2 regions of the Paenibacillus sp. J22R3 genome follow, and region 2 is predicted to be linked to the other one. Evidence: a T-box and tRNA genes for the amino acid it is inferred to sense, from the RefSeq annotation. Region 2 holds a T-box; the other holds one or more tRNA genes.
The links. A T-box is a leader RNA that pairs with one kind of tRNA and senses whether it is charged. The one in region 2 lies ahead of argS (arginine--tRNA ligase), so its partner is inferred to be a tRNA-Arg.
Positions count from the first base shown of each region.

Region 1: it encodes a tRNA-Arg, which carries the amino acid that the T-box ahead of argS (arginine--tRNA ligase) is inferred to sense. The anticodon was not compared.

Region 1 is NZ_JBWDNS010000002.1:1,206,459-1,221,189, forward strand. It holds gene asnB (asparagine synthase (glutamine-hydrolyzing)) at 1-441, opposite strand, end outside; gene AC0YN4_RS13350 (hypothetical protein) at 562-915, shown strand; gene AC0YN4_RS13355 (hypothetical protein) at 912-1,259, shown strand; gene AC0YN4_RS13360 (5'-deoxyadenosine deaminase) at 1,373-2,707, shown strand; gene AC0YN4_RS13365 (SDR family oxidoreductase) at 2,784-3,662, opposite strand; gene AC0YN4_RS13370 (hypothetical protein) at 3,703-4,227, opposite strand; gene AC0YN4_RS13375 (hypothetical protein) at 4,246-5,991, opposite strand; tRNA gene AC0YN4_RS13380 (tRNA-Arg) at 6,231-6,307, opposite strand; tRNA gene AC0YN4_RS13385 (tRNA-Gly) at 6,386-6,456, opposite strand; gene AC0YN4_RS13390 (hypothetical protein) at 6,650-7,528, shown strand; gene tig (trigger factor) at 7,626-8,927, shown strand; gene clpP (ATP-dependent Clp endopeptidase proteolytic subunit ClpP) at 9,171-9,752, shown strand; gene clpX (ATP-dependent protease ATP-binding subunit ClpX) at 9,786-11,042, shown strand; gene ispG (flavodoxin-dependent (E)-4-hydroxy-3-methylbut-2-enyl-diphosphate synthase) at 11,136-12,257, shown strand; gene lonB (ATP-dependent protease LonB) at 12,451-14,157, shown strand; gene lon (endopeptidase La) at 14,245-14,731, shown strand, end outside.
Region 2 is NZ_JBWDNS010000007.1:17,240-31,970, reverse strand. It holds gene AC0YN4_RS26085 (ABC transporter ATP-binding protein) at 1-306, shown strand, start outside; gene AC0YN4_RS26080 (ABC transporter ATP-binding protein) at 303-2,153, shown strand; gene AC0YN4_RS26075 (SDR family oxidoreductase) at 2,525-3,220, opposite strand; gene AC0YN4_RS26070 (VOC family protein) at 3,236-3,691, opposite strand; gene AC0YN4_RS26065 (hypothetical protein) at 4,470-4,703, shown strand; gene AC0YN4_RS26060 (hypothetical protein) at 4,929-5,189, shown strand; gene AC0YN4_RS26055 (hypothetical protein) at 5,256-5,378, opposite strand; gene AC0YN4_RS26050 (transglycosylase domain-containing protein) at 5,345-7,375, opposite strand; gene speE (polyamine aminopropyltransferase) at 7,675-8,502, shown strand; gene speB (agmatinase) at 8,522-9,391, shown strand; gene AC0YN4_RS26035 (DUF7667 family protein) at 10,013-10,264, shown strand; gene AC0YN4_RS26030 (DNA-deoxyinosine glycosylase) at 10,328-10,846, shown strand; T-box leader at 10,920-11,237, shown strand; gene argS (arginine--tRNA ligase) at 11,298-13,049, shown strand; gene AC0YN4_RS26020 (YwiB family protein) at 13,142-13,618, shown strand; gene argS (arginine--tRNA ligase) at 13,699-14,731, shown strand, end outside.

The DNA.
Region 1 (14,731 bases), on a different contig from region 2:
TTTGACACCAAGTCTGTCTCTGGCGATGAACAGCTGCTGTTCCTTGGAATCCCATAAGGCAAAAGCAAAGATACCGTTAAACTTCTCTACGCATGATGGGCCCCATTCCATGTAGGCAACGAGCAATACCTCCGTGTCGCAAGTTGTTGTAAACCGTCTGCCCCGGCTTTCGAGCTCGCGCTTCAGCTCCGGTGCATTATACAGCTCTCCGTTATAAACAAGAACATACGCATCGTCATCAGACGTACGAACCATCGGTTGCGCACCGTTCGCAGGATCGATAACGGATAGTCTCCGGTGGCCTAGCGCACAATGCGGCGAGATCCAGGTTCCCGATGCATCCGGGCCGCGGTTAGCCAGCGTTCCGGTCATTTTCTCGAGGGTAACGGATTGTTTAGTCAGGTCATCGGTCCAGTCGATCCAGCCCGTGAATCCACACATGGTGCTCATTCCTTTCTCTTAGAGCTTCAAACAGCGATACTATGATGGTTATGCGAAAAATATGGATAAAATGTCTGTCCGTGGGGGGATGCTAGAGCAATGAAGGAGGGTGCTTTCGATATGGTCAATGATCACGATGAGTCATTTTACGCACGCAAACCTTATTATGTGTCCGTACAGGCAGGCTCAATATTAGAGGATCCAGAAGCAACTGCGTTTGAGTTTGCCATCACCGCAAATGAAGAAGAATTAAACCGTTTGCAAGAGTTGTTTGAAGAATATGCGACTATGGATGAAGCGCAAGTCGGTGAATATGCCGCCACGCCGTTTAGTTCGGCGAGTGATAAGCAAATGAATGCAGGTGTCGATGAGATTCTTCTCGATGTCTACCGGCTATTATATGAGCTGGGCACGGCAGAGACGAAGAATCATATTGCCACGATGGGGTTGTTTCCAGAGGGGAGTCTGAGATGATCGTGACGGATGCACGCGTTAGACGCGCGGTGAGAAGCGAAGGGAATCCCAGCTGTGAAGTTGAAGTTCATACCGATGACGCGGGCACGCCTGAACTGCTCGCTTATTTTGGAGCTTCGCGAGATAACGATTACGATATGATCGCGGTCGTGAAGAACGATGCCAAGACGGAAATCGATTGGTACGACAACAATATGCATAACGCCTTTACCAACGTCACGGACGAGTTGTTCGACACGCCGACGATGAAGACGGATTGGGGGGAGCGGGAGTCGTTCAAGGAACAGGTGCTGTCGTTCCCGGGGATTCGAGCGGAGATCGGAAGATTAGTGGACTGGTCTTAATGCTGCTGCGCTGTAAAATGCTGCCTCTTTCACATGTACCCATGGTACAATATAAGCATAATTGACAAACCATATCAGGTAGTCCAAGTGAGTGAGGGAGGCGAGGCAGCCTTATGGGAACCACCTTGGTACGAAATGCAACCATTGTCACCATGAATAAACAGGACGAAATTATAGTTGGCGATGTACTGTTCAAAGACGATGTCATTGTCGCTGTAGGCGGTCAGATTACGAGCGGCTATGATGCTGCCGCGACGACGGTCGTTGAAGCCAAAGGAAGGCTGCTGCTGCCGGGTTTCGTACAAACGCATATTCATTTGTGTCAGACGTTATTTCGCGGCCGTGCAGACGATATGGCGCTCATGGACTGGCTTCGGACGAGGGTTTGGCCGCTTGAAGCGGCGCATGACGAGGAATCGGTTTATTACTCCGCGATGCTTGGCATCGGAGAATTATTGCGCAGCGGCACAACGACGATACTCGATATGGAGACGGTGAGCCATACCGATTTTGCTTTCCAGGCTATCGCAAGCAGCGGAATTCGTGCGATCTCGGGTAAAGTGATGATGGATGCAGGCGGTGATGTGCCGCTTGGTTTGCAGGAAGATACGAAACGTTCGGTTGAAGAGAGCACGGCACTGCTCGAGAAATGGCATGGCTATGACAATGGCCGAATCGGATACGCCTACTGCCCGCGTTTCGTTGTCTCCTGTTCGGAAGAGCTGCTGAAAGAGGTGCGGGATTTATCGTTCCACTATCAGGTGCTCGTCCACACGCATGCGGCAGAGAATCGCGAAGAAATCGAGTTGGTTATGCGCCAGCGCGGTATGCGCAACATCGTGTATTTGGATCATATCGGGCTGACTTCGCCGCGACTTGTCCTTGCACATTGTATTTGGCTGGACGATGAGGAGAAGGATATTCTCAGACGCACCGGAACGAAAATGACCCATTGCCCAGGCTCCAATCTTAAGCTGTCATCCGGGATCGCCCCGGTACCTGAACTATTGGAGCAGGGGATTGGCATGGGGATTGGTGCCGATGGCGCACCTTGCAACAATACGCTGGATATGTTTCAGGAGATGCGCTTAACGGCGCTGCTGCATAAGGTGCGTTGCGGCCCTGAGTCTATGAATGCACGAACGGTGCTGCGTATGGCAACAATGGGCGGGGCCGAGGCGCTTGGACTTGATCATCTGATCGGCAGTATTGAACCAGGCAAGAAAGCAGATCTCGTGCTGCTGGATTTGAATGATTATCATACCTTTCCATCCTATGATGCGGACCCGTATTCACGAATCGTCTATGCGGCTTCAAGGGGCAACGTGTCCGATGTGTGGGTGGACGGCAAGATGGTTGTGGAGCGTGGCAAAGTAAGAACAATCGATAAACGAACGGTGCTCCGCGAAGCGGACCGATCCATAGCGCGACTGTTGAAACGAATTTGAGCGAAGTAAAGGCCGACCACTGAGTTAACTCGAGAGAGATAACTTAGCGGTCGGCCTTTGTTTGTAGTGATATCGCTTATCCGTTCACAATCTCCCCGCCATTCACGTGGAGAACTTGTCCGCTCATGTACGAGGAGTCCTCGCAAGCGAGATAGACGTAGGCAGGTGCGAGCTCTTCAGGTTGTCCCGCACGTTTCATGGGTGTGTCGGAACCGAACTTGGCAACGGTCTTCTCATCGAACGTCGATGGAATGAGCGGCGTCCATATTGGCCCCGGTGCTACGGCGTTAACGCGAATGCCTTGAGCTGCGAGATTCATCGCGAGGGAGCGAGTGAAAGCAACCTGAGCTCCTTTGGTGGAGGAGTAGTCCAGCAAATTCGCGCTGCCATGATAAGCCGTGATCGAAGTTGTGTTAATGATGGTCGCGCCTTGGGATAGATGCGGCAAAGCGGCTTGAGTCAGATAGAACATGCCGAAAACATTGGTTTTGAACGTTCGTTCAAGCTGTTGCGGCGTAATGAGCTCCAGCGAATCCTTCGGGTGTTGTTCTGCGGCATTGTTCACGACAATATCAAGGGCTCCCAATTGCGAGGTCGTATCATAGATGACCTTCTTGCAAAACTCGGGATCCCCGATATCACCGGCGATGGCCAAGCATTTCCGACCTAATCCTTGGATTAATCGTTGTATTTCAGTGGCGTCGCCGTCTTCGTCCAAATAGACAATCGAAATATCTGCGCCTTCCTTGGCATACATGAGCGCGACGGCTCGGCCGATCCCGCTGTCTCCTCCGGTAATTACGGCAACCTTACCCGATAGTTTACCTGCCGCCTTATAGGCGGGTGCTTCAAACTGCGGGCGAGGGGTCATCTCGCTTTCAAGCCCGGGCTGTCGATTCTGATGCTGCGGCGGGAATGACGTTGGTCTTTGTGAAGCTTGCTGGTTGGATGTCATATCGTATAAACCACTCCTTTCCAAGGAGTAGTCTGCGTCATTACAGCAGCGTTGATTCGGCTTTCTGCTTGCCTGCCGAGACATCCAGCAAGTAATCGGTGAATTGATGCAGCTGATGCAGCAGCACACCGTTCTGCTGATCCAGCAGTTTAACCGCGTTTCCGCTGACAAGGCCTTCGCGGGATAACATCGCCGTTTGCTTCAAGTACAGCGCGCCGCCATCTGGGAAGACGCCGAATGTGCCGAGTGGAAGCTGGATGTTGAGGATGCTAATCGCTTTGAGCAGCTCCATCTCATGTTCTTTCGACGTTTGAGAAGCCAGCACGGCGAACGATTGGAAGAGATACACGCCTTCCTGATTCAGCTCCTGCAAGCCCGGCAGGAAGCTCATCTCTAAGTCGATGGTTGCTTCGCGTTCACCGATCTCGGTAAAACGGATGATGAGGGACGTGTAAGGCGCTTCATCCGTGGGTTCCATTAATTGGGAAGCGATATCAATATTCTCGTAGAAACGAAGCGTTCTCTTCAAGTAATCGATACTGATCACGTCTTCTTGCAAGGACATGCGGTTCAGTCTCCTTTGTTAGGTGTGCAGTTTCTTTGCAATCATTTCTTTTGTCGGTTTCTGTTTGGGGCTGTCAACTTTGAGCCCGATGCTCTCGATAATGGCTTTGCTGTCCGCATCGTCGCCGCGTACACCGGATTCGAACAGCATGCCTGCCAGATCCGTCACGATCTGGGCATAACACTGACCTACGCTGTTAAAGCCTTTCTCTTCAATGAGCTGCTGCCTGACTTTATCTTTGCCTGTTTTCTCGTTCTCAGGCTTCTTCATCGCTTCATCGACCTTAAGGACACGATCGACGAACGCTTCTTTCCGTTTGTATTTCTTATAAAATTTCACGATCGCCGCAACGCCGCCAAGAATCGCAGCAAGTGCGATCAGGATCGGGCCGGCAGGGGAGGCCGCTGCGATTAAGAGAGCAGCGCCGCCTGCGACCATAAGCGCTCCTTTGACGGCAGTCGCTTTGTTCTTGTCTTTGTTCATTTCCTGCGTCGAACCGCCAAGGTTCGCTGCATGTCCGAGATCTGTGGCGCGCGCATCGCTGCCTTCCTTCATCTTGTCTTCCATCTCATGCAGGCTCTTGGCATTCTTCTTATTCTCTCTGTAGCCGGCTACACCGCTGACCATATAGGCCGCGCCGCCGACAATGCCTGCCGCGCCGGCAGCGACGGTTGCTCCGGCGTTGAGCCCCATGCCCGCAACGGTACGTACACTGTTCACGGTACCTGCGCTGAAACGGGCCAGATCGGCCGCACCTGCGCCGCCTTCGCCTACGACTTGCTGTGCTTTGCCGGTATTGCTTAACGATTCGTCGTAGTTTTCAGTGGCATTGTAGATTTGCGAGATCGAAGCGAGTCCGCTAAGCGCTCCTGCCGCAGGAGCGATGCCTTCCGCAACGGGCAATGCAGCCTTCGCTCCCAGTCCTGCGCTAATGGTAGCGGAACCTCCCGCGCCGCCGGTAGAAGCGGAAGTGCCTATTGCGGCATATCCGAGATAATCTTTGTCCGTGTCCGCATTGTAGTTTTTCGTATCGGTTTTGTTGGCATCTCTGGCGAACACTGAAAATTTATCCCAATCGACCGATTTACTAATGATACCTGTGACCATCGTTTTCTTGACGGTATCGAGGTCGACGAAACGTTTGCTGGCGCCGTTCATCGCCCGAATCGCAGACATTTTCTGTTCCGGTGTCAGGGCGTCGAAGTATGTGAACAGAGCAGATTTCTTCTCTTTGGTAGACTGTTCTTTCAGCCAGCTGTATACCTCACTGTACCCTGCTTTCCCCCTTAAATTGGCAGGAATAGGCGGTGGAGTGAAGGCTGCCGGAGCGGCAGCCGCAGCTGGACCTGACGGAGCGGCAGGGGCTGGCGGAGCCGCCGGTGCGCTTGCCGTTACAGCCGGAGCAGAAACCGGAGCAGCGGCTGCCTCTTGCGCTTGCTGCTCCGGTGCGGCAGCGGCAGGTGCTTGGGAAGGAGCCTGCGTTGCCGGAACGGTAGAAGATGCCGGACTGTTCACGCGGTCAGGTCTTCCCATCCGAGCCGCACCGGTTTGACGCATTATTGTACCTTTACCTGATTGCATCATCTGCAGCACAGCTTGATTACCGGATGCGCGCTGCATCTGCAGCAGCTTTCCGGGTTCCGATTCGTTTTCCCGGCTGCCCGCTGACGAGGGGGATGTTTTGCTGCTCTGCTCGGCACTTTCACGCTGAATGGGTGAAGCAGTTTTACGCGTATGGCGATTTGAATCGGCAAATGAGCTCATTTCGACAGCCTCCGACATTGAAAGTCATTATTCGCTAGAATGATAGACTAATAGTACCACATTTTGAGAGAAATCATGGGAATAATTGCGATAAGCGTTCGTGGCTTTGTTACTAATTCAAGAGGTGCCGAGCTGGCCGGAGACGAATTGAAATCAAAAAAGCCTCCCGGAAATGTGCCGAAGCACAAATCATCAGGAGGCTGTCAGTGTTGATGTAGTGTCTGAAACGCTTGGTTAAATGGCGTCCCAGGAGGGATTCGAACCCCCGACAACACGCTTAGAAGGCGTGTGCTCTATCCAACTGAGCTACTGGGACACGTAAGAAGTACTATATCACGGAGTGTTCCGGTAGTGCAACTACTTTTTTGAAAAGGTTGTTCTGCATTATGTTATAAGCGGGTGAAGGGAATCGAACCCTCGCTTCAAGCTTGGGAAGCTGGCGTTCTGCCATTGAACTACACCCGCACAGAAAAAACAAAGTAGACAAATAATAGCACAGGCTAAAATGGAAATCAACAGCTGAGAGTGATATAATCAAACTCTAACTGTACATAATACGCATTTCTGCAGGCAGTTTGATTGATAAGGCGGTGATTCTATTACAACCTCGGACCCCTCGCAGGGTGATAACAGAGAGAACGTATATTTGTTTCCGAATATGCTGGATCAATATCAGAACCAACTGACGCGCATGCTTGAATCCGAACAATATGGAGAAGCTAAAGGACTGCTTCGTTTCTTGCTGAATTGCCAGGGCGAAGAGAAGCGTCACTACGAAGAATGGACCAATTTATTATCATGGCTTGATGTTGCTTTTCCGGGCTATGGTGACTCGAACGACAGCATACATACAGACTCATCCGAACCGGAAGGCGATGAGGAGTCGCTTCGCCAAGGAGCACTGAGTTCCGTTGAACACGATGAAGCTTACGTGCAGCAGGTGCTTTATATTATGCAGCATCATCCCGTTGCCGATCAGCAAATTTTGGCACTGGAGCGGGCTGCTTATATCAAACATCCAAGTGTCGACGAAGCCATCATCACATGGCTGACGAGAACGGATTTGCATCCTGCCTTGCAATTCAAGGCGCTGCAATCGTTGAAGAAGCGCGGTGTAACCGGAGCAATCAGGCTGGATCGACTTGGGGAGCAGGTGGATCTCGAGATCGAAGCGACTCCGCTTTCGATGGATGATTTTCCGCAAGTGGTTACAAGGGTCGTTGAACGGGTAGAATCGGTAACAGAAGTACAGGAAGCCACGCTGCCCCATTTTGCACGAGAGTTGTGGAAAGAATGCTTGCAATGCTTGTATGGCACGACGGCATACAGTCGGCTGTTATCTGATGACGATGAGACCGTAGATTGTTATTCTGCTGCACTCCATCAAGTGCTTGAGTTGTCACTTTATGGCAGAGTAGATGACGACGATGTGCGGGAAACTTACGGGATTACGGATGCTCTTCGGTTCCGTTATGAGCAGGCTTGCAGGTCGTTACGGCAGATCGCGCAATTAAAATTGGACGGTGATGGCGGCTAGTCTTGATATTAACGCAAATCTTGATTATAATAGAATGGTTTATTACGGGTAAGATCTGACGCAGAAGCGTTATTTAATTTGGAGGGGAAAGCATAACATGACAGCAACTTGGGAAAAAATAGACAAGAATCTTGTCTCCATCAACGTAGAGGTTGAGGCAGGACAAGTTAATGAAGCGATCGACAAGGCATTTAAGAAGGTCGTTCAGAAGGTAAACGTACCTGGATTCCGTAAAGGTAAAGTACCACGGGGTATGTTTGAGAAGCGTTTCGGCGTTGAAAGCTTGTATCAAGACGCGATCGACATTTTGCTTCCTGACACGTATGCAGCGGCACTGAAAGAAACTGGTGTCATTCCGGTTGATCGTCCTGACATCGATGTTCAGCAATTTGCGAAAGACCAATCGTTCAAGTATGTTGCGAAAGTAACAGTTAAGCCTGAAGTTGAGCTTGGCGAGTACAAAGGCATCGAAATTCCTTCCGCTGAAGCAGTCGTTTCGGAAGAAGAAATCACAGCTGAATTGACTCGTTTGCAACAACGCCACGCTGAATTGAACGTGATCGAAGAAGGCGCAGCTGAGAACGGCGATACTGCAGTAATCGACTTTGACGGTTATGTTGACGGTGTAGCATTCGAAGGCGGCAAGAGCGAGCGTCATTCCCTTGAGCTTGGTTCAGGCGCATTCATTCCCGGCTTTGAAGATCAAGTTATCGGCATGGCAACTGGCGACTTCAAGGATATCGAAATTACATTCCCTGAGGAATACCATGCAGAACACCTTGCTGGCAAGCCTGCAGTATTCAAAGTGAAACTTCACGAAATCAAACGTAAGAGCCTTCCGGCGCTTGACGATGAGTTCGCGAAAGACGTAAGCGAGTTCGATACTCTTGAAGAGTACAAGCAAGACCTGGCAGCGAAACTTGCTGACAGAAAAGCAAAGGAAAACGAAGCAGCTCGTGAAACAGCTGTCGTTGAGAAAGCAGCTGACGCTGCAGTAATTGAAATTCCTGAATCCATGATCGATTCCGAAACTTCGTTCATGCTTCGCGATTTCGAGAACCGTCTTCGTTCGCAAGGCATGAACTTGGATCTGTACTACCAGTTCTCCGGCCAAGACGAAGCAGCTCTTCGCACTCAAATGCACGCTGACGCGATCAAACGCGTTCGCAACAACCTTGTTCTTGAGCAAATCGCGAAGAACGAAGGCATCACCGTAAGTGAAGAAGATCTGAACGAAGAGCTTGAGAAACTTTCGAAGCAATACAGCCGTACGGTTGAAGAGCTTCGTTCGATTTTCACAGCTAACGGCAACTTGGAAAACATCCAAGAGGATCTTGTTCTACGCAAAACAATCAAGTTCTTGCTTGACAACAGCACAACAGCTCCAGTAGTTGCATAAGAAATGAAACGATAAGGCACGTATTTACGTGCCTTATTTTATCCTCATCACCTCCCACGGCAGGTGGTAGGAAACCGAAACATACATATGTATTTACCCGTATCGTATAATGTAATAGTCAGAAAAATGACATTACAACTTGAACATGTTAAAATAAGAACGGATTAGAAGAAACAGCTTTCGGCGTTAACCGCTGGCGAGGTGATTTCTTCAAAAAGTCGATTACGAAAGAAGGTTGATCGCATGAATCTGGTGCCTATGGTCGTTGAACAAACGAATCGGGGAGAACGTTCTTACGACATCTACTCCCGCTTATTGAAGGATCGGATTATTTTTCTGGGAAGTGCGATCGACGACGATGTTGCCAACGCCGTCATTGCGCAGCTGCTTTTCCTTGCAGCCGATGACCCGGAGAAGGACATTCATCTGTACATTAACTCGCCCGGCGGTTCAGTTACCGCTGGTATGGGTATTTATGATACGATGCAGTTTATCAAGCCGGACGTATCTACGATCTGCGTAGGCTTGGCTGCCAGCATGGGTTCGCTTCTGCTTACGGCAGGGGCTAAAGGCAAGCGTTTCTCACTGCCAAACAGTGAAGTGATGATTCACCAGCCTCTTGGAGGCGTGCGTGGTCAAGCTTCGGATATTAAGATTCACGCAGATTGGATTCTGAAGACCAAACAGAAGCTTAACCAAATTTTAGTGGATCGTACAGGTCAGCCTTATGACAGAATCGACCGCGATACGGATCGTGACTATTTCATGAGTGCTGAAGAGGCGTTGAACTACGGTCTGATCGATAAGGTCGTAACATCTCTGTAGTTTGCGCGAATCAACAAGAAGGGGTGAAAACTCATGTTCAAATTTAACGACGAGAAGGGCCAGTTGAAATGTTCGTTCTGCGGCAAATCGCAAGATCAAGTGCGCAAGCTCGTAGCCGGACCTGGCGTCTATATATGCGATGAATGTATCGAACTATGCACGGAGATCGTTGAAGAAGAGCTCGGTCACGAAGAAGAGCTGGATCTGAAAGATATTCCGAAGCCGCGCGATATTCGCAACATTCTGGATCAATACGTTATTGGTCAGGAACAAGCGAAGAAGTCGCTTTCCGTAGCGGTATACAACCACTACAAACGCGTCAACTCGCAGAATAAACTTGAAGATGTAGAACTGCAGAAGAGTAACATTCTGCTTGTTGGTCCTACAGGCTCAGGTAAAACACTGCTTGCTCAAACGATGGCCAAAATTTTGAACGTTCCGTTCGCAATCGCGGATGCGACTTCCCTTACGGAAGCCGGCTATGTCGGTGAAGACGTTGAGAATATTTTGCTCAAATTGATTCAAGCAGCAGATTACGATGTAGAGAAAGCCGAACGCGGCATCATCTATATCGATGAAATTGATAAAGTAGCGCGCAAATCCGAGAATCCGTCGATTACACGCGACGTTTCCGGTGAAGGCGTACAGCAAGCGCTCCTCAAGATTCTTGAAGGCACAGTTGCTTCCGTACCACCGCAAGGCGGCCGTAAGCATCCGCACCAAGAATTTATTCAAATCGATACCACGAACATCTTGTTCATTTGCGGCGGAGCATTTGACGGCCTTGAGTCGCTGATCAAACGCCGGATTGGCAAGAAGGTTATCGGATTTAACGCTGCCGGAGACGGTCAGAAGGATCTGAAACCGGGTGAATATTTGTCGATGGTACTTCCGGAAGACTTGCTCAAATTCGGTCTCATTCCGGAGTTTGTCGGCCGTTTGCCTGTCATCTCGACACTAGAGCCGCTTGACGAAGGCGCGCTTGTCCGTATCCTCTCCGAGCCGAAGAATGCGCTCGTGAAGCAGTATCAGAAGCTGCTTGAGATGGACAATGTGAAGCTTGAGTTCGAAGCTGCGGCACTTGATGCCATCGCGAAAGAAGCGATTAAGCGTAATACAGGTGCACGGGGATTAAGGGCGATTATTGAAGGGCTGATGCTCGACGTGATGTACGAAGTACCTTCACGTGACGATGTAAGCAGCTGCCTGATCACAGAGAAGGTCGTTCAAGACCGGATCATGCCGGAGCTTGTTTCCAAGAAGGGCAAGAAGAAGGAAGAAAGCGCCTGATCCAATAAATAACACCTCAAATGCTTCCACCCCTGCGGCGCGGCAACACGAACCGCAGGGGTGGACTTTGACGTTCATGGGAGAGGTTACCTGATGTATTTGCGCAAAGATACAGTGCCGGTCAAAGTCGGTCCGTTGACAATTGGCGGAAGTGATGAAGTAATTATTCAAAGTATGTGCACAACCAAAACAGCGGATGTTGAAGCAACCGTTGCCGAAATCCTGCGTCTTGAAGAAGCAGGCTGTCAGGTTGTCCGGGTTACCGTCAACAACAAGGAAGCTGCCGAGGCAATCAAAGAAATCAAGAAAAGAATTCATATTCCGCTTGTCGCAGATATTCACTTCGACTACCGCCTTGCACTTGCGGCGATTGAGAATGGCGTAGATAAAGTCCGGATCAATCCGGGCAATATCGGGCGCCGCGAGAAAGTCGAAGCCGTCGTAAAGGCATGTAAAGAGAAGAATATTCCCATTCGAATCGGTGTAAATGCCGGCTCTTTGGAGAACCACTTGCTTGAGAAATATGGTTATCCAACTCCGGAAGCTATGGTGGAGAGCGCACTTTTTCATATCGGAATTCTTGAAGAATTGGATTTCCACGACATTATCGTATCGCTTAAAGCTTCTGATGTGCCGATGGCGATTGAAGCCTACCGCATGGCAGCTGAAGTGATCCGTTATCCGCTTCACCTCGGTATTACGGAAGCCGGAACGCTTCATACAGGGACGATTAAGAGTTCGGCCGGGATTGGTGCGCTGCTTGCTATGGGCATTGGTAATACCGTTCGGATCAGTCTTAGCGCGGACCCGGTAGAAGAAGTGAAAGTGGCGCGTGAATTGCTGAAGACCTTCGGTCTGATTACGAATGCTGCGACACTTGTTTCTTGCCCGACATGTGGAAGACTGGATATCGACTTGTTCTCTATCGCCAATGAGGTGGAGGACTACATCAGCAAAATCAAGGTGCCAATCAAGGTTTCCGTTCTTGGCTGCGCAGTTAACGGTCCGGGTGAAGCGCGTGAGGCGGATATCGGGATTGCAGGTGCGAGAGGCGAAGGCATGCTCTTCCGTTACGGAGAGATGATTCGCAAAGTGCCTGAGGCCGATCTGCTCTCAGAGCTGAAGAAGGAAATTGACGAGATTGTGCGCGTATTTGAAGAGACAGGCGAAATTCCGGGACGTAAGCATCAGCCCGGACCCCATGTAACCACATAGGAAAGCCATTCAAACTTTACGTATTCATAGCGATTATTCCATCCGGCCGGGGGCAATACTGAACAGTATGAGCCCCGTAAAGCCGGATTTTTTTGTTTGAAGAAAAACAGCGTAAGCCGTTTCTTTTCTTTTCAGCCTGAGAAGGATCGAAACCGCACGCGCCGCTAGTCTTCTTAAGAGAGGAGTAATTGCTATGAGTTTAAGTTTGATTTTGATGTTGATCCAGGTGTTTTTCGCTATCGTGATTGGTCTGTACTTCTGGAATTTGCTGCGCAATCAGAAAACGAATCGAACGGCTGTCGACCGGGAGTCCCGTAAAGAAATGGATAAATTGCGCAAGCTGCGCTCCGTTTCGCTAACGAAGCCGCTGTCCGAGAAAACACGCCCGCAAACGATTAATGATATTGTGGGGCAACGGGACGGTCTGAGAGCGCTCAAAGCGGCGTTGTGCAGTGCGAACCCGCAGCATGTCATTATTTACGGCCCTCCGGGTGTTGGTAAAACCGCTGCCGCACGGGTTGTACTGGAGGAAGCGAAGAAGAACCCGACCTCGCCGTTCTTGCAGGATGCGAAATTTACGGAGATCGATGCCACAACGGCTCGTTTCGACGAGCGTGGAATTGCGGATCCGCTCATTGGATCTGTGCATGATCCGATCTATCAAGGGGCAGGCGCAATGGGGGTCGCAGGTATTCCTCAGCCGAAGCCCGGGGCCGTAACCAAGGCGCATGGCGGGATGCTGTTTATTGATGAAATAGGTGAATTGCATCCGATTCAGATGAATAAGTTGTTAAAAGTACTGGAAGATCGCAAGGTGTATCTCGAAAGTGCTTATTACAACTCAGAGGATAACAATATCCCGATGTATATCCATGATATCTTCCAAAATGGTTTGCCCGCTGATTTCCGGCTTGTAGGCGCTACGACGCGTTCACCGCAGGAGCTGCCTCCGGCGCTTCGCTCACGCTGCATGGAGATTTATTTCCGCCCGCTGCTTCCGGATGAAATATCGCAAATTGCAGTAAATGCGCTGAAGAAGATCGGCTTGCCGCCTTCTCAAGAAGCCATCGATGTTGTAACGCGTTATGCAACGAATGGCCGCGAAGCCGTGAACGTGATCCAACTTGCCGCTGGACTTGCGCTTTCGGAGAAACGCGATACGATTTCGGCCTCTGATATTGAATGGGTCGTCAATAGCAGTCAAATTCCGCCGCGTCCTGACCGCAAAGTGCCGTCAGCGCCACAAGTCGGCTTCGTGAACGGACTGGCCGTATACGGACCGAATATGGGAACGCTGCTTGAGATCGAGGTAAGCGCAATTGGAGCAAGAGCCGGCAAAGGTGTGTATACCATCACAGGTGTTGTAGACGAGGAAGAACTGGGCGGCGGAAGCAGCAGAACGCTCAGACGCAAAAGCATGGCCAAAGGCTCCATCGAGAACGTGCTTACTGTACTTAGAAGAATGGGCATGAAACCGGAAAATTACGATTTACACATTAACTTCCCTGGTGGGACGCCGATTGACGGGCCGTCTGCCGGTGTTGCAATGGCAACAGCAATTGCATCTGCCATTAAAGGGGAGCCCATCAGCAATAAGCTTGCTATGACCGGTGAGGTGGGTATTCACGGAAATGTGAAGCCTGTCGGCGGCGTGCTTGCCAAAGTAGAGGCGGCCTTCCAAGCCGGGGCAGATACCGTATTGATCCCGAGAGAGAACTGGCAGGCGATCTTCGCTGATTTGCAAGGTGTGCAGGTTATTCCTGTCGAGCATGTGGATGAGGTATTCCGCCACGTGTTTGGCGCAGAAGATACCCAAATGCAGTCTGCTTCTCAGGCACCTGCAGCCGACGTATTTATCGCAACCGGACTGCCCTATTTGCAGGCGGATTCCGTTGAGTGATAAAATGGATGAAAGCCCTAAGACTTAAGGCCGAGGGAATCGGTTACGAAAGATCTGTGAGGAAGCTTCAAAGACGGAGGTGCTGGAATGGGACCTGCTAAATGGAAAGGTCGTCGTATGCCCCTGCTGCCGCTTCGGGGGCTGCTTGTATACCCCAGCATGGTGCTGCATCTGGATGTAGGCAGGGAGAAATCAGTGCGAGCCCTGGATCGCGCAATGCTGGACGACCATATGATTTTGCTATGTTCGCAATCGGAAGTGAATATTGAAGAGCCGTCGCAGGAAGACATCTACCGGGTCGGCACGGCTGCAAGAGTCAGACAGATGCTCAAGCTGCCAAACGGTACAATCCGCGTACTGGTGGAAGGCGTTGTCCGTGCCGAAATTGTAGATTATTTGCCGAATGATGACTACTACGAGGTCACGATTAAAGAGCTGCCGGAGGCGGAATCGACAGATCCGGAGATTGATGCACTCATGCGGACGGTACTCAACCAGTTCGAGCATTACATCAATTTGTCGAAGAAAGTGACGCCGGAGACGCTGGCGGCTGTCTCGGATATTGATGAGCCGG
Region 2 (14,731 bases):
GCGCAGCTGCTCGCTTTTGCCCGTGTGTTTCTGACGAATCCGGGTCTTGTCATTATGGATGAGGCGTCTTCGCGGCTTGACCCGATGACGGAGCAGCGCATTGAGCAGGCTATTAGCACGCTGCTTGCGAACCGCTCTTGTATTATCATTGCGCATCGATTGGCTACCGTACAACGTGCTGACAGTATCCTGATTCTCGAGAACGGCCGCGTCATCGAAGCAGGCAGCAGAACAGCGCTTGCAGCCGATCCGGCATCGCGTTTCAGTGCCATGCTGGCAACCGGCCTTGAGGAGGTGCTCGTATGACGACTTTTCGATTTCTGATGGGGCTCATTACGTACCGGACATGGCGTTACGTCATCAATGCGACCGCCTGGACGGTCATTTACATGGTGCCTATTATACCGGGGCTCATCACGAAGGAGTTCTTCGATTCGCTCACGGGAGACGCTTCGCTGAAGATGGGCACTTGGGGGATCATCGCGCTGCTGCTCGCTGCGGCTCTTGCACGTATTGTTCTAATCATTGTCGGGTTTATAACCGACGTTAATTTTCGCTTCCGCATGGGGATGATGCTGCGGCGCAATATGCTGAAGCATGTGCTGAAGCAGCCCGGTGCCCGTGCGATTCCTTGTTCGCCGGGAGAAGCGATCAGCTATTTCCGCGATGACGTGGAGCAGTCCGAGGAAGCGGCCAGCTGGTCGGTCGATGTGTTCGGAATGACCTGCTTCGCCTTGGTTTCCAGCTATATTCTGATTGGGATCGACGCGCAAATGACCTTGCTGGTTTTCGTGCCGCTCGTTATCGTTATTGCGGTTGCGCAGCTGTCGACCTCAAGATTGCAGAAGTACCGCGCGGCGAGTCGCGAAGCGACTTCTCATGTGACGGGGGCGATCAGCGAGATGTTCGGCAATGTGCAGGCCATTCAGATTGCAGGCGCTGAAGAACGTGTCATTGAGCGGTTCCGGAAGTTTAATGATACGAGGCGCCAAACGATGCTGAAGGATAAGCTGATGGGCGAGGCGCTGGATTCCATCTTTACGAATTCCGTGAACCTTGGCATCGGACTCATCCTCCTGCTGGCTGGTCAGAAGCTGCGGGGAGGTACCTTCACCGTCGGTGATTTCTCGTTGTTTGTCTACTACTTGACGTTCGTTACCTCAATCATCACGAATGTGGGCAAATTCATCACGTATTTCAAGCAGATGGGTGTAGCACTGGATCGGCTAAAGGGGCTGCTTCAAGGCGCGCCGGCTGGTGTGCTTATACTGAAGGAAGGCCTGCGGCTCGGTAAAGGGAGCGCGATGAAGGAGAATACTGCAGCGGCAGCGGTGAAGGTAGAGGCTGATAATGCTGTTAGTGAGCCGCTGCGTACTTTGGAGGTCGAAGGTTTAACCTACCGGTTTCCGGAGACGGGCAGAGGGATCGAGGACATTCGGCTCGCGCTGAAGGGCGGATCGTTCACCGTTGTGACCGGCGCAATCGGTTCCGGGAAGACCACACTTGTCCGCACGTTGCTGGGGTTGCTGCCGAAGGATGAAGGGACGATTACGTGGAATGGGAAGCCGGTTCACGATTCGGGGGCCTTCTTCACCCCGTCGAACAGTGCATATTCGGCCCAAATCCCTCGTATGTACAGCGATACGCTGCGCAACAATATTTTGCTCGGACAGCAGGAGCAAGGGGATGACTTGCAGCAGGCGATTCATACGGCCGTGATGGAGTATGACCTCGACCATTTGCAGAACGGCCTGGAGACGATGATCGGCCCGCGCGGCGTGAAGCTCTCCGGCGGACAGATGCAGCGGACGGCAGCCGCGCGCATGCTCGTGCGCGACGCACAGCTTTATGTGTTCGACGACGTATCGAGTGCGCTCGACGTCGAGACCGAGCAGAAGCTGTGGGAGCGGCTGTTCCAGAGCAGAGGCGACGCGACCTGCTTGGTCGTTTCGCACCGCAGAGCGGCATTGACGCATGCCGATCATATTATCGTCATGAAGGACGGCCGCATCGAAGCGGAAGGCACAGCCGAAGAGCTGCTGCGCACAAGCGCGACCTTCCAGGAGCTGTGGAGCGGCGATGAGCGAACGGCGGATGCCGCCTTACCCGCCGATGCAACGGAAGGCGTTGCTGCGCTCCAGTCGAAAACATAAGAAAAGCCTCTGCAGACGGCAAGTTGCCGTAGCTGCAGAGGCTTTTTTTTCTCACCCGCGGCAGAACCCGCGGCGTAGCTTGTCGCATTGGCCATTAGAATTCACTAAAACTGCCTTCTCAACACACGCGGCACAATTGTTGCGGAATATGCAACATTCCAGCTGTTTTATCGATTATCCAGCATCATTGTTGCTTAAACTGCAACATTCCATGGCCTTATCCCCGAATAAGCCTGCTCGTGCGCCGAAATCTTGCTTTTTGAGCAGCATTTCAAGAAATCAGCATCATACTGAGCAATAATGCTGCACATTTTGCAACATTGTCCCCATAAGGAGAGATGCGCTACTGAAGCGTGCATCCCTCCTTCCGGCTAGATCGACATTTCTTTGCCTGTGTAGTCCACGAATTGAAAACGGAGCGCTTCCGGGACTATGCGACGCTCCAATAAGTCCACGATGCCGCGGGCACTGGCACGTGGGTCGGTCGGGGCGTTTTCGCCGCCCATATCGGTCTTCATCCAGCCGGGGTGAATGCTGAGCACCTGAATAGGGCGATTCATCAAATAGCGATGAAGCTGCTGCGAGAACATATTGAGCGCCGTCTTCGAGATGCTGTAGGGGTAGTCTCCCGGATAGGCGTTCGTAATGCTGCCTGCTTCGGAAGAGATATTTAGAAGCGCGCCATTCTCCTCCGTAAGCAGAGGCAGAAAATGCTTCACCACCCGCATAGGCCCATACAAATTAATTTCGAATGCTTGCGCGACATCGTTCATATCGAGCTCTTCAATTTGAGTGTTGCGCGCATTGAGTATGGCTGCGTTGTTAACGATTGCGCCGAGTGTTCGGCCTTCACGCTTCAATGTGGAAGCCAACTGAGCCACACTCTCTTCGCTGGCAACATCGAGCTCAGCGATCGTAAGTCGCTCTCCATATGCTGCCCCGAGAGCTGCCAGCTTCTCGCTGCCCACATCGCGAACCCCGGCAATAACAGCATGTCCGCGCTCTAGTGCTTCGGCGGCCATCGCTAAACCAAGTCCGCGACTAGCGCCAGTTAGTAGTATATTCATGCTCATTGATCACTCCTATTTGTCGTTCTCGAGCAGCTCCACGAGCACCTTCAGTGCCGGAATGGTATCGATATAAGCATACCGTCCGCCTGTATATTCACCCTTTTGCTGAAGCGGGAAACCCTTACCCTCCAGCAGCATAATCTTCTCTTTCATGCCTTCAATTTCAAAAGCGATATGATGCGGCCCCTCACCATGCTCGTCCAAATAATTTCGCCACGTGCTCGGATGTTCATCCGGTTCGATTAGTTCAAGCTGCAAGGAGCCCATATCGATAAAAGCAAGCTTAGCCCGAGCAAGAGTAGGAGCACCGTTAAATTCCGTCTGCGCTTTATCCAGCGTGTCCGTAATGATGGCCTGCGGTTTCTCAATCCCAAAAAAATCCGCATAAGCCTGACTCACTTTGTCGATATCGTTAACGAGTATGCCGATTTGCGTAATGACTTTATTGCCGAGTAGTCCTGACAACAGCGAACACATCCTCTCCATAGTGGTGAATCAGACGTAGACTCTTACACAATTTCCCACAACCCTTACTCAGCTATCTTATCCAATCGGCAAAATGAGTGTCAATCCGCACAACCGCTCACTTTCGCACTTTGCTTGCCGTGGAAACGAAGGAAATAGCACACGACGGAGTAACCCCAAGAGCGCCACAATGGTGGGAAAGCGACGAAAGCAGCCCAAGAGTAGTCCCCAGAACCACACATTAGCGAGAAAACACCGAAAGTAGCCCAAGAGTAGTCCCCAGAACCACACATTGGCGAGAAAACACCAAAAGTAGTCCAAGAGTAGTCCCCAGAACCACACATTGGCGAGAAAACACCAAAAGTAGTCCAAGAGTAGTCCCCAGAACCACACATTATTGGATGCGATCGCAATGTGAGGTACCAGTTATCGTTCCTTGGACGAAATAGAGCCATTTAGCTTGAGGAGAGGTGCCGGTTACCGTTCATTGAGCGGAAATCCACGAATTTAGCTTAAGTGGGGTACTGGATACCGCTCATAGAATATTGGAGGTTAGTAAGAGGATTGTAGGTGGCAGCATATGAGCCAAATGCGAGTTTTCGAGCCAAGAAGCTTATGAGGAGGTCTACATGCGAGCCAAATGCGGGTTTTCGAGTCAAGAAGCGCACGAGGAGGTCTACATACAGGCCAAATGCGAGTTTTCGAGCCAAGAAGCGCACGAGGAGGTCTACATGAGAGCCAATGCGGGTTTTCGAGTCAAGAAGCGCACGAGGAGGTCTACATGAGAGCCAAATGCGAGTTTTCGAGCCAAGAAGCGCAAGAGGAGGTCTACATCGGAGCAGAATGCGGTTTTTCGAGCAAAGAAGCGTACGAGGAGGTCTACATCGGAGCAGAATGCGGTTTTTCGAGCCAAGAAGCGCATGAGGAGGTCTACATGCGAGCCAAATGCGAGTTTTCGAGCAAAGAAGCGCACGAGGAAGTCTACATCGGAGCAGAATGCGGTTTTTCGAGCTAAGAAGCGCATGAGGAAGTCTACATCGGAGCAGAATGCGGTTTTTCGAGCTAAGAAGCGCATGAGGAGGTTTACATCCGAGCCAAATGCGAGTTTTCGAGCAAAGAAGCGCATGAGGAGGTCTACATCCGAGCCAAATGCGGTTTTTCGAGCCAAGAAGCGTATGAGGAGGTCTACATGCGAGCCAAATGCGGGTTTTCGAGTCAAGAAGCGCACGAGGAGGTCTACATGAGAGCCAAATGCGAGTTTTCGAGCCAAGAAGCGCACGAGGAGGTCTACATAGGAGCCAAATGCGAGTTTTCGAGCAAAGAAGCGCATGAGGAGGTCTACATCCGAGCCAAATGCGGTTTTTCGAGCCAAGAAGCGTACGAGGAGGTCTACATGCGAGTGCAACGCCTGAATTCGTACGAAGAAGCGTACGACATGCGTTCGAAAGTGCCTAACGGCACAAAAAAAGAGCTGCTTCATACCATCCGAGAACCCGGATGACGAAGCAACTCTTTTCCACCGCGGCTAGTCCCCGCAGCACCGCACCGCGGGTCCCTTAACCCGCGGCTAGCCTCCGGGCTGCACCGTAGCGGCCCCCGCAAACCCGCGGCAAGCCCCATCGCAGCGGCCAAGCGGCGCGATCCGCTCCCCAAGCGCTAATTCGACCACCAGCGCTTGAGGTGCTTCCACCAGTGGCGCGTCTGCTCGGCTTGCGCGCCGTCGTCCGTCGAACCCGCAGCATCGCCTTCGCCGTGAACGCCGCACACCTCTACCGGCTCGGTGCCGCTGACGAATGATTCGAGCCGCCGGTCCGGGCAAGACTTCCCGGCGAGTTTGCCGCTCTGCGGATCGATGTAGACGGATACGACGCCATCCGGCAGCGGGAAGATCTTCGGCGGAATGGCGGACAGCGCAGCTTCCGTATAGGAGGCGAAGATCGGCGCGGCACGGCGCGCTTCTACAGGCGTCAGCTTGCGGCCTTTATCGTAGCCGACCCATACCGCGGTGGCCAGCTCCGGCGTATAGCCGACGAGCCAAGCGTCCGTCGCGGTCGTGCCGGTTTTGCCGGCGACAGGGCGCTTAATCATCGCCGATACGCGGTTGCCGGTTCCGCCGGTTTCGAACACGCTCTCCATCAGGCTGGTGAGCACATAAGCATGCGCGGCATCGACTACGGTGGAGGAAGCGGGCTGCGCTTCATACAGCACCTCGCCTTTGGCATCCTCAATGCGCAGGATTGCCGTTGGCTCCATGCGTACACCGCCGTTAGCGAACGCGCTGAAGGCTGACGCCATCTCGAAGGGACTTACAGGGAATGTGCCGAGCGCTAAGGATGGAACCGGCTTCATCGGGCTCTCGATGCCAAGCTTCCGAGCCATGGCGATGACCTTCTCCGGTCCGACGGTCATGATGGAATTGACCGCATAGATGTTGTCGGAGCTTGCGATGGCCTGACGCATATTAATGAAATCGCCGACGTATTTGCTGTTGTAGTTGCTCGGCGAATACGTCTTACGGCCTTCATCATAGGTGAAGATTGTAGGTGTGCTTTTATACTGCGAAACAGGCGTCAACACACCTTCTTGCAAGGCAGTCAGATATAGGATCGGTTTAAAAGCCGACCCCGGCTGCCGCGTCTTGGCAAAAACCCGATTATACTGATTGGTCCTATAATCGCGGCCGCCGACCATCGCCTTGATGTAGCCGGTACGCGGATCGACGGAGACGAGCGCAGCCTGCTGCTCGGAATCCGCCGGTATTCCGGAAGCGACAGCCTCTTCCGCCGCACGCTGCGCATCGGGATCCAGCGTCGTATAGATGCGAATGCCGCCTTCGCTCATCGTCCGCTCGTCGATGCCAAGCTTATCGACCGCCATATACCGTACATAATCGCGGAAGTATGGCGCAGTTCCGGCTTGCTTGCTCGCTCCGAGCGGCACGAACCGAAGCAGCTCGGCGCCTGCCGCTTCAGCATCAGGCTGCAGCAGAATCCCTTGATCCACCATCGTTTGGAGGATGGTGCGCTGCCTATCCTTCGCGTTCTTCATATCCATATAGGGAGAGTAGTATTTAGGGCCTTTCGGAATACCCGCAAGCATCGCGCTTTCGGCTAAAGTAAGCTCCGACGCGTGTTTCCCGTAATACAGCTCCGCTGCGGCTTCTGCGCCATAGGCACCGTGACCGTAATAGATTTGGTTCAAATACAGCGCCAAAATCTCATCCTTCGAGTAATGCATCTCCAGCTGAATCGTGTACATGGCTTCCTTCAGCTTGCGCGACCAGGTCCGCTCATGCGTCAAATACAGGTTGCGGGCGAGCTGCTGAGTCAGCGTGCTGGCCCCTTGCTTGCGTGACATATTCTCTACGTTAACCAGCGCTGCACGGGCCATCCCTTTCATATCAAAGCCGAGATGATCGTAGAATCGCTGATCTTCAATAGCGAGCGTCGCCTCGACGAGATAGGGCGAAATTTGCTTCAGCGGCACCGACTCGCGGTTCTCACCGGCATGAAACGTGTCGATGATATGGCCCTGCGCGTCGAGCATTTGCGAAGTTTGGCTGATCGCCGAAGCGGGAAGTGCTTGTTCCCGCAAATAATAGAGGAAGCCGAAGGCGCATATAAACAGCAGCAGCAGCGCCGCTCCCGAATAAATGAGCCACCGTTTCACATGCTTCAGCAGCGGCATCCATTTTTCCAATTGAATAGAAACAGGCAGTCGACGCTTCATAACGCCGCCCTGCCTGTATACATGTTTCATCCATCTTTTCATGTGCAAGTCTCCTAACCGAAAGAAAGTCCGCTTTATCCAACTAGTATGGAAAACAATGGGACACCCTATTCAGAAAGAGGGTTTGCGTAATATGAAATTTTTGTGCGACGCTGGCAAAAGGTTGCTTTTTCCCCCCGTTAACTTATAATACAGATTGAAACATTGGACCATATGATCAATAGCACCACTACATAAACGAAAGTAGGGACTTAACAATGGAATTGTGGTACACGGAGAAACAGACCCCGACTTATGGGATTACGATGAAAGTAAAAGAAACGTATGTCAGCGAGCAAACGGAATTCCAACAGCTCGATATGATCGAGACGGAAGAGTTCGGTACGATGCTTGTTCTGGACGGCATGGTTATGACAACAGATAAAGACGAGTGGGTTTATCACGAAATGGTTGCTCACCCGGTTCTATACACGCATCCGAATCCGCGCAAAGTGCTTGTTGTTGGCGGCGGCGACGGCGGCGTAATCCGCGAAATCCTGAAACACCCGAGCGTAGAGAAGGCTGTTCTGGTTGACATCGATGGCAAAGTAATCGAATACTCCAAGAAGTACCTTCCACAAATCGCTTGCGGTCTGGACGACCCTCGTGTAGAAGTGATCGTTAACGACGGCTTCATGCACATCCACGATCACAAGAACGAGTACGATGTGGTTATGGTTGACTCCACGGAGCCGGTTGGCCCTGCGGTAAACCTGTTTACACGCGGCTTCTACCAAGGCATCTACGATGCACTGAAGGAAGACGGTATTTTCGTAGCACAAACGGACAATCCTTGGTTTACACCGGAGCTGATCTCGAACGTAAACCGCGATGTGAAAGAAGTGTTCCCGATCGTCCGCGTATACTGGGCTAACGTGCCAACGTACCCGAGCGGCCTGTGGACATTCACAATGGGCAGCAAGAAATACGATCCGCTTGAAGTGGACGAGTCCAGCATCCCGGAGATCGACACTAAATATTACTCCCCACGTCTGCACAAAGCGGCTTTCGTTCTGCCGAAATTTGTGGAAGACCTGGTGAAGTAAGAGGAGACCTACACAACCTATGAAACTCGATCAAAAATATTCCGGCAACGTGTTTATCCTTAGCTCGGATGACTATAACACGTCCAAAGCCGTTATTTACGGTATGCCGATGGACTTTACCGTATCGTTCCGCCCAGGCTCCCGTTTCGGCCCTCCGCGTATTCGCGAAGTGTCGATCGGTCTGGAAGAGTACAGCCCGTACCTGGATCGCAGTTTAGAAGATATCGAATATTTCGACGCAGGCGATTTGCTGCTGCCTTTCGGCAACGCGGCTCGCTCGCTTGAGGTGATCGGTGAATTCGTTCGCGGCGTGTTGGATGACGGCAAAATGCCTGTAGGACTTGGCGGCGAGCATCTCGTTTCGTGGCCGATTTTCCAAGAGGTATACAAGAAGTACCCGGACATGGCAATCATTCACTTTGATGCCCATGCGGATCTGCGCGAGTCGTACGAAGGCGAACCGCTTTCGCACTCCACACCGCTTCGCAAAGCAGCCGGCCTAATCGGCGGCAAGAACGTCTACCAATTCGGTATCCGTTCCGGCTCCCGCGAAGAGTGGCAATTTGCGCGCGAGAACATCAATTTCCACCCGTTCGAAGTGCTTGAGCCACTGAAGAAAGTACTGCCTGAGCTTGAAGGCCGTCCTGTCTATCTGACGATCGACATCGACGTGCTGGATCCATCGGCAGCACCGGGAACAGGTACGGCGGAAGCCGGCGGCATCACGTCGAAGGAATTGATCGATGCGGTTCACGCGATCGCTCGTTCCGGCGTTAACATTGTCGGCTGTGACCTTGTTGAGGTAGCACCGGCCTACGACCCGACAGAACAAACACAAATCGTCGCGGCGAAAGTCATCCGCGAAATGCTGCTTGGCTTTATTAAATAATAGCGAAGGATGGGGGCGATGCTCCCGTCCTTTTTTGTTGGTTAGAAAATGAGGGGCTCCTAGCATGGGCTGCATGCGGGTTGTGGATCGCGAATACGCTAACGACCGTACAGGTGCTATTTGTCGAATAGAGCATCGAGAAAATTCTAACGAACCGTACAGGCCTTATTTGCCCGAAAAAAGCCTTGAGAAAATTCTAACGAACCGTACAGGCCTTATTTGAAGGTTTTGAGTATATTGGAGCCGATTATCCCAGAATAAGACCCCTACGGTTCGTTAGATTATAGAAATCGCGAATATCGGCCGAATAAGGCTACTACGATTCGTTAGATTTTCTCGGCAAGCTTTATTGCTCCCTCAATCCATTCCTTTATCCATTCCTTGAATCACCCCTATAATCGCTCCTGAATTCGCACGCTAAATCCCCATAATCCGCCCGTAATCACCTCCCAAATCAGGCTTCTTCTTTTTCGGCGGTCAAGTTTCAGAGTGCCGGAATCAGCTATAAAATAACAATAAAGCAGCTCTGGTTAGAGTACTACCGTATGCCCACCGCTTAGGGCTTCATTTTTTGGTCATAATGAATAGTAGTAGTCTAACAATTGAGGGGGCGAGCAAGTTATGAGCTTATTGCCAATTCACGAGCGGCTCGCGGAGCTGTGGACGGTACGTAGCAAGAGGCAACTCTCGGCGGAAGAGCTGGCGGATTTTGAGCATTGCTTGGCGGTGAACGCGATGATTTGCCGACAAGTTGCGAATTTGTACAATCTCTCGCTGCTGGCTTCGATGACAGGCGATACGGAGTGGCAGCATGATATATGTCGCAAAATAGAACGGCTGACCGGCACGCCGCCGGCATCGCCCCAGCTCTAGATGGGGCTTGATTAATACGTCTCTTTCTGTTTTCCTATGGAGAAGAGGGGGAGGGACTGCTTCATGAGAGTACATTCATTTCCGCCGGAGATCGGCGCTCGTGCGCGGGTGCTTGTCCTTGGCAGCATGCCTGGAACGGCTTCGCTTGCGAAGCATCAATATTACGCTCATCCGCGCAATCATCTATGGCCGGTGGTGTATGGCTTGTTCGGCCAAACGCCGGCTGAAGAATACGAGGAACGGCTCGCTTTTGCCAAGGCTCGTGGAATTGCGCTCTGGGATGTAATTGCCTCTTGCCAGCGAGAGGGCAGCCTCGACGTGAACATTCGCGAGGAACAGCCCAATGACATTCCGGGCTTGCTTGCGGAATATCCGGAGATTAGCTGCATTGTGTGTAACGGGGCCAAGTCGCATGACACGTTCTTAAAGTATTTCCGGAGCTTGCCCGAACTCAGCAGGATCACGCTGCTCAAGCTGCCGTCGACCAGTCCGATACCAACGGCTGCGATGCGCTCGACTGCAGATCGGATCGAAGCTTGGCGGATAGTGCTGCCTTATTTAATTCCGCTCGAGCAGACCTAGGCAAACCTCATAAAGAGGCTTGCTTTTTTGGCGAGGTTGCATATAATAGGGGAAATACAGTCAGTTATAACAGCTACATACGATGAACGGGACAGTACCTTGCAGATCGGTGCTAGCAGCGAGCCGGGCTGGATGAGCGAATCATCCTTGGTGAAAGCCGGCGCAGCGGCGTAAGGGAAGCGGACCCGGGAGTAGATTCATTGAATCATGCAGTGCGGCGGCTCGATTGAAGTGCATACGCCTCTGTCTCTGTAAGTAGATGAATCCGGTCACCCCGTTATCGTGCTTGAGAGGTTTTCGGCATGGCCGCCGCTGTTTGCAGTTCGTTGTTCGTGCAGCCATAATGAAAACCAGAAGAGTGGTACCGCGGAAATCAACCTCCGTCTCTTTATTAGAGACGGGGGTTTTATTTGTCTCAAGAGGGTTGTGACCACATTCGGGGAGGATGATCATGATGAACCTGTTATTGCAGTGGACCGCTGCACAGCTGCAGCCGTATGTACCGACGCTGACTTACGAAGACATCGTATCGCTGCTGGAGCTCCCGCCAAATCCGGAGCTTGGTGATGTCGCATTCCCTTGCTTTGCCCTATCGCGTGAACTGAAGCGCGCGCCGGCGGCAATAGCTACACAGCTCGCGGAGCGGATCGGCGGTGCCGGTGCCGGCACGGGCGTGTCACCGACTTTTCGCGCCGAAGCCAAGGGCCCTTACTTGAATCTCTTCCTCGTACGGGAAGAGTGGGCACCGAGGCTCCTTGCGCCGCTGCTGCTTGCCGACTTCGGGCAATCGCAGATCGGGGCAGGTCAGCGCGTCATCATGGATATGTCCTCTCCGAATATTGCCAAACCTTTCGGCGTCGGTCACCTGCGTTCTACGATGATCGGCAATGCGCTCGCTCAGATGTACCGCAGCTGTGGCTATGAGGTTATCACCGTCAATCATATCGGCGACTGGGGCACGCAATTCGGCAAGCTGATGGAAGCGTATATGCGCTGGGGCGACGAAGCGAAGCTTAAGGAAGAGCCGATTCGTGAGAGCTTGCGTTTGTACGTCAAGTTCCATGAGGAAGCGGAGAAGGACCCGACTTTGGAAGAAAAGGCGCGCCACTGGTTCTGGAAGCTGGAGAACGACGATGAGGAAGCGCACCGATTGTGGCGTTATTTTGTATCGTTCAGCATGGAGGAATTTGACCGTGTGTACAGTCGTCTTGGTGTGCAGTTCGACTATACGCTGGGTGAGAGCTTCTATAACGACAAGATGGCTGCTGTCGTCTCTCGCTTGCAAGAGCTAGAGCTCCTTGAAGAAAGCGACGGTGCGCAGGTGGTCCGTTTGGAAGAGGAAGGCTTGCCGCCATGCCTCATCCTGAAGTCGGACGGCACGACCATCTACCCTACGCGCGATCTCGCTACGGCGCTCTATCGGAAGAAGGAGATGGGCGGGGATTTGCTGCTGTATGTGGTAGGCGCGGAGCAGAAGCTGCATTTTCAACAAGTGTTCGCCGTCTTGAAGCGTATGGGTGAAGAAGTGGCAGACCAGTGCCGCCATCTGGCATTTGGGCTGATGAAATTCGAAGGCCGTAAGATGTCCACGCGCAGAGGTCAGGTTATCTTCCTGGATGAGGTGCTGGACGAGGCGGTATCCAAGGCTGCGGCGATTATTGCAGAGAAAAATCCGGATCTGGCGGATGCACAGGATACCGCTGAGGCAGTGGGTATTGGTGCGATTGTGTTCGGTGACTTGCTTCACCATCGGATGCTGGAGGTGGATTTCTCGCTGGATGAAGCGCTTCGCTTCGAAGGGGAAACCGGTCCGTATGTGCAGTACACCGCGGCAAGAGCATTCAAGCTGCTGGCCAAAGGGAAGCTGACGCTGGCGGAAACCGAATCGCGCAGCTTATCCGGGGCAGTTACCGGCAGTGAGCTGGCCAGCTATCTCTCGGGGTCGGCGGCATGGGAGTGCATGAAGCTGCTGGCCGCCTATCCCGAAGCGATTGCCGGCGCGCTTCGCCAGAATGAACCGGCGGTTGTGGCACGTTTCCTGCTCGATGCGGCCAAACGCTTCAATCGTTTCTATCACCAGGAACGCATTCTGACAGATGACCCAGCGGAAACCGAAGCGAAGCTGCTGCTGACTGCGGCGGTTGCAGGCGTACTGCGTTCAGGGCTGGCCCTGCTCGGGTTACGGACGCCGGAACAGATCTAGAAGCGCTTGTCCATAGGCGCAGGCATTGAAATTAGAGGTGCTCCTGTATATAGTGAGGACATAAGCATTTCAGGCGACGGGAGACCGTGATCATGACAGACAGAGCGAATGTAACGATATCACTGAGAAGCGACATCGATGGGGAAGTGGAACAGAATACGTTTAGCGGTGAGTGGTTTCGCAAAGGCTCCTCTGTATTTGTCCGATACGAGGAAACGAGCGATGGTGAAGGCGACAGCGTCGTGCGGACGATTATTCGCTATCGCGACGGCGAGCTTAGTGTCACGCGCCGCGGCGATGTGGAGTCGCTGCAGACATTTGTCGCAGGCACCAAGCGTACCGGTCATTATGAATCGGCGCATGCCGCCTTTCATTTGGAGACGGAGACGAAGCTGCTCTGGGTTCAGTTTGGCGATTTGACTAAGCCCGGACCGAGCGACGGCGAGTTAAAGCCGGATCTGCCGATGCTGCTCGAATGGCATTATACACTGCTTGTTAATGATGAACCGACAGGCGAGTTCCAGCTTCGGCTGCAAGCGCAAGAGCAGGAGCAGAAGCCGTTGACCTAGATTGATTTTTTTCGAATGAATGATTGAAAGATTGATGAATTGAATGTTTGATAAGCGAACCAGGGGGATTGAAGACTTACATGACAACGAATGTGATAGTACAGCTGCATGAGCAGGTGAAACAAGCGATCGCGGATGCGGTCGTAACAGCAGGGCTAGCAGCCCGGGAAGAGCTTCCGGTATTTGTGCTGGAAGTACCGAAGGATAAGGCGCATGGCGATCTCGCCACCAATGCGGCGATGCAGCTGACGAAGCTGGCGAAGAAGAACCCGCGTCAAATCGCTGAAGCGATCATTGCGAACCTGGATATGAAGAAGGCTTCTATTCAAGGCGCCGAAATCGCCGGTCCCGGCTTCATTAACTTCCGGATGGACCGCAGCTACTTGTATCCGGTTGTCGGTCAAGTGCTTGAGCAAGGTGCCGACTACGGACGCATAGATACTGGGGCAGGAGAAAAGGTGCAAGTAGAGTTCGTCAGTGCCAATCCGACAGGCAGCCTGCATTTGGGTCATGCTCGTGGTGCGGCGGTTGGCGACGCACTATGTAATGTGCTTGATTTTGCAGGGTACAAGGTTACGAGAGAGTACTACATTAACGATGCGGGCAACCAGGTAGCTAATCTGGCACTTTCTATTGAGGCACGTTACAAGCAGGCGCTTGGCCAAGATGCGGCAATGCCGGAAGACGGTTACCACGGCGAAGACATCAAGGGCTTCGCGAAGGAACTCGCCGATTCCGAAGGAGACCGTCTGCTGTCGCTGTCCGACGAAGAGCGTTTCACCTTCTTCCGTGACTACGGCTTGGAGCGTGAGCTGAATAAGATCAAACGCGACCTCGGCGACTTCCGCGTGGAATTCGACGAATGGTTCAGCGAGACGTCACTCTACAAGTCCGGCCAAGTCGAGCAGGCGCTGGCAGCGCTCCGCGAGCGCGGTCAAGTATTCGAAGAAGGCGGCGCTACGTGGCTGAACACGATGGCTTACGGAGACGACAAGAATCGCGTGCTTGTGAAGAATGACGGATCGTACACGTATTTGACGCCGGACATCGCCTACCACCGCGACAAATTCGGCCGGGGCTTCGACAAAATGATCAACATTTGGGGCGCCGACC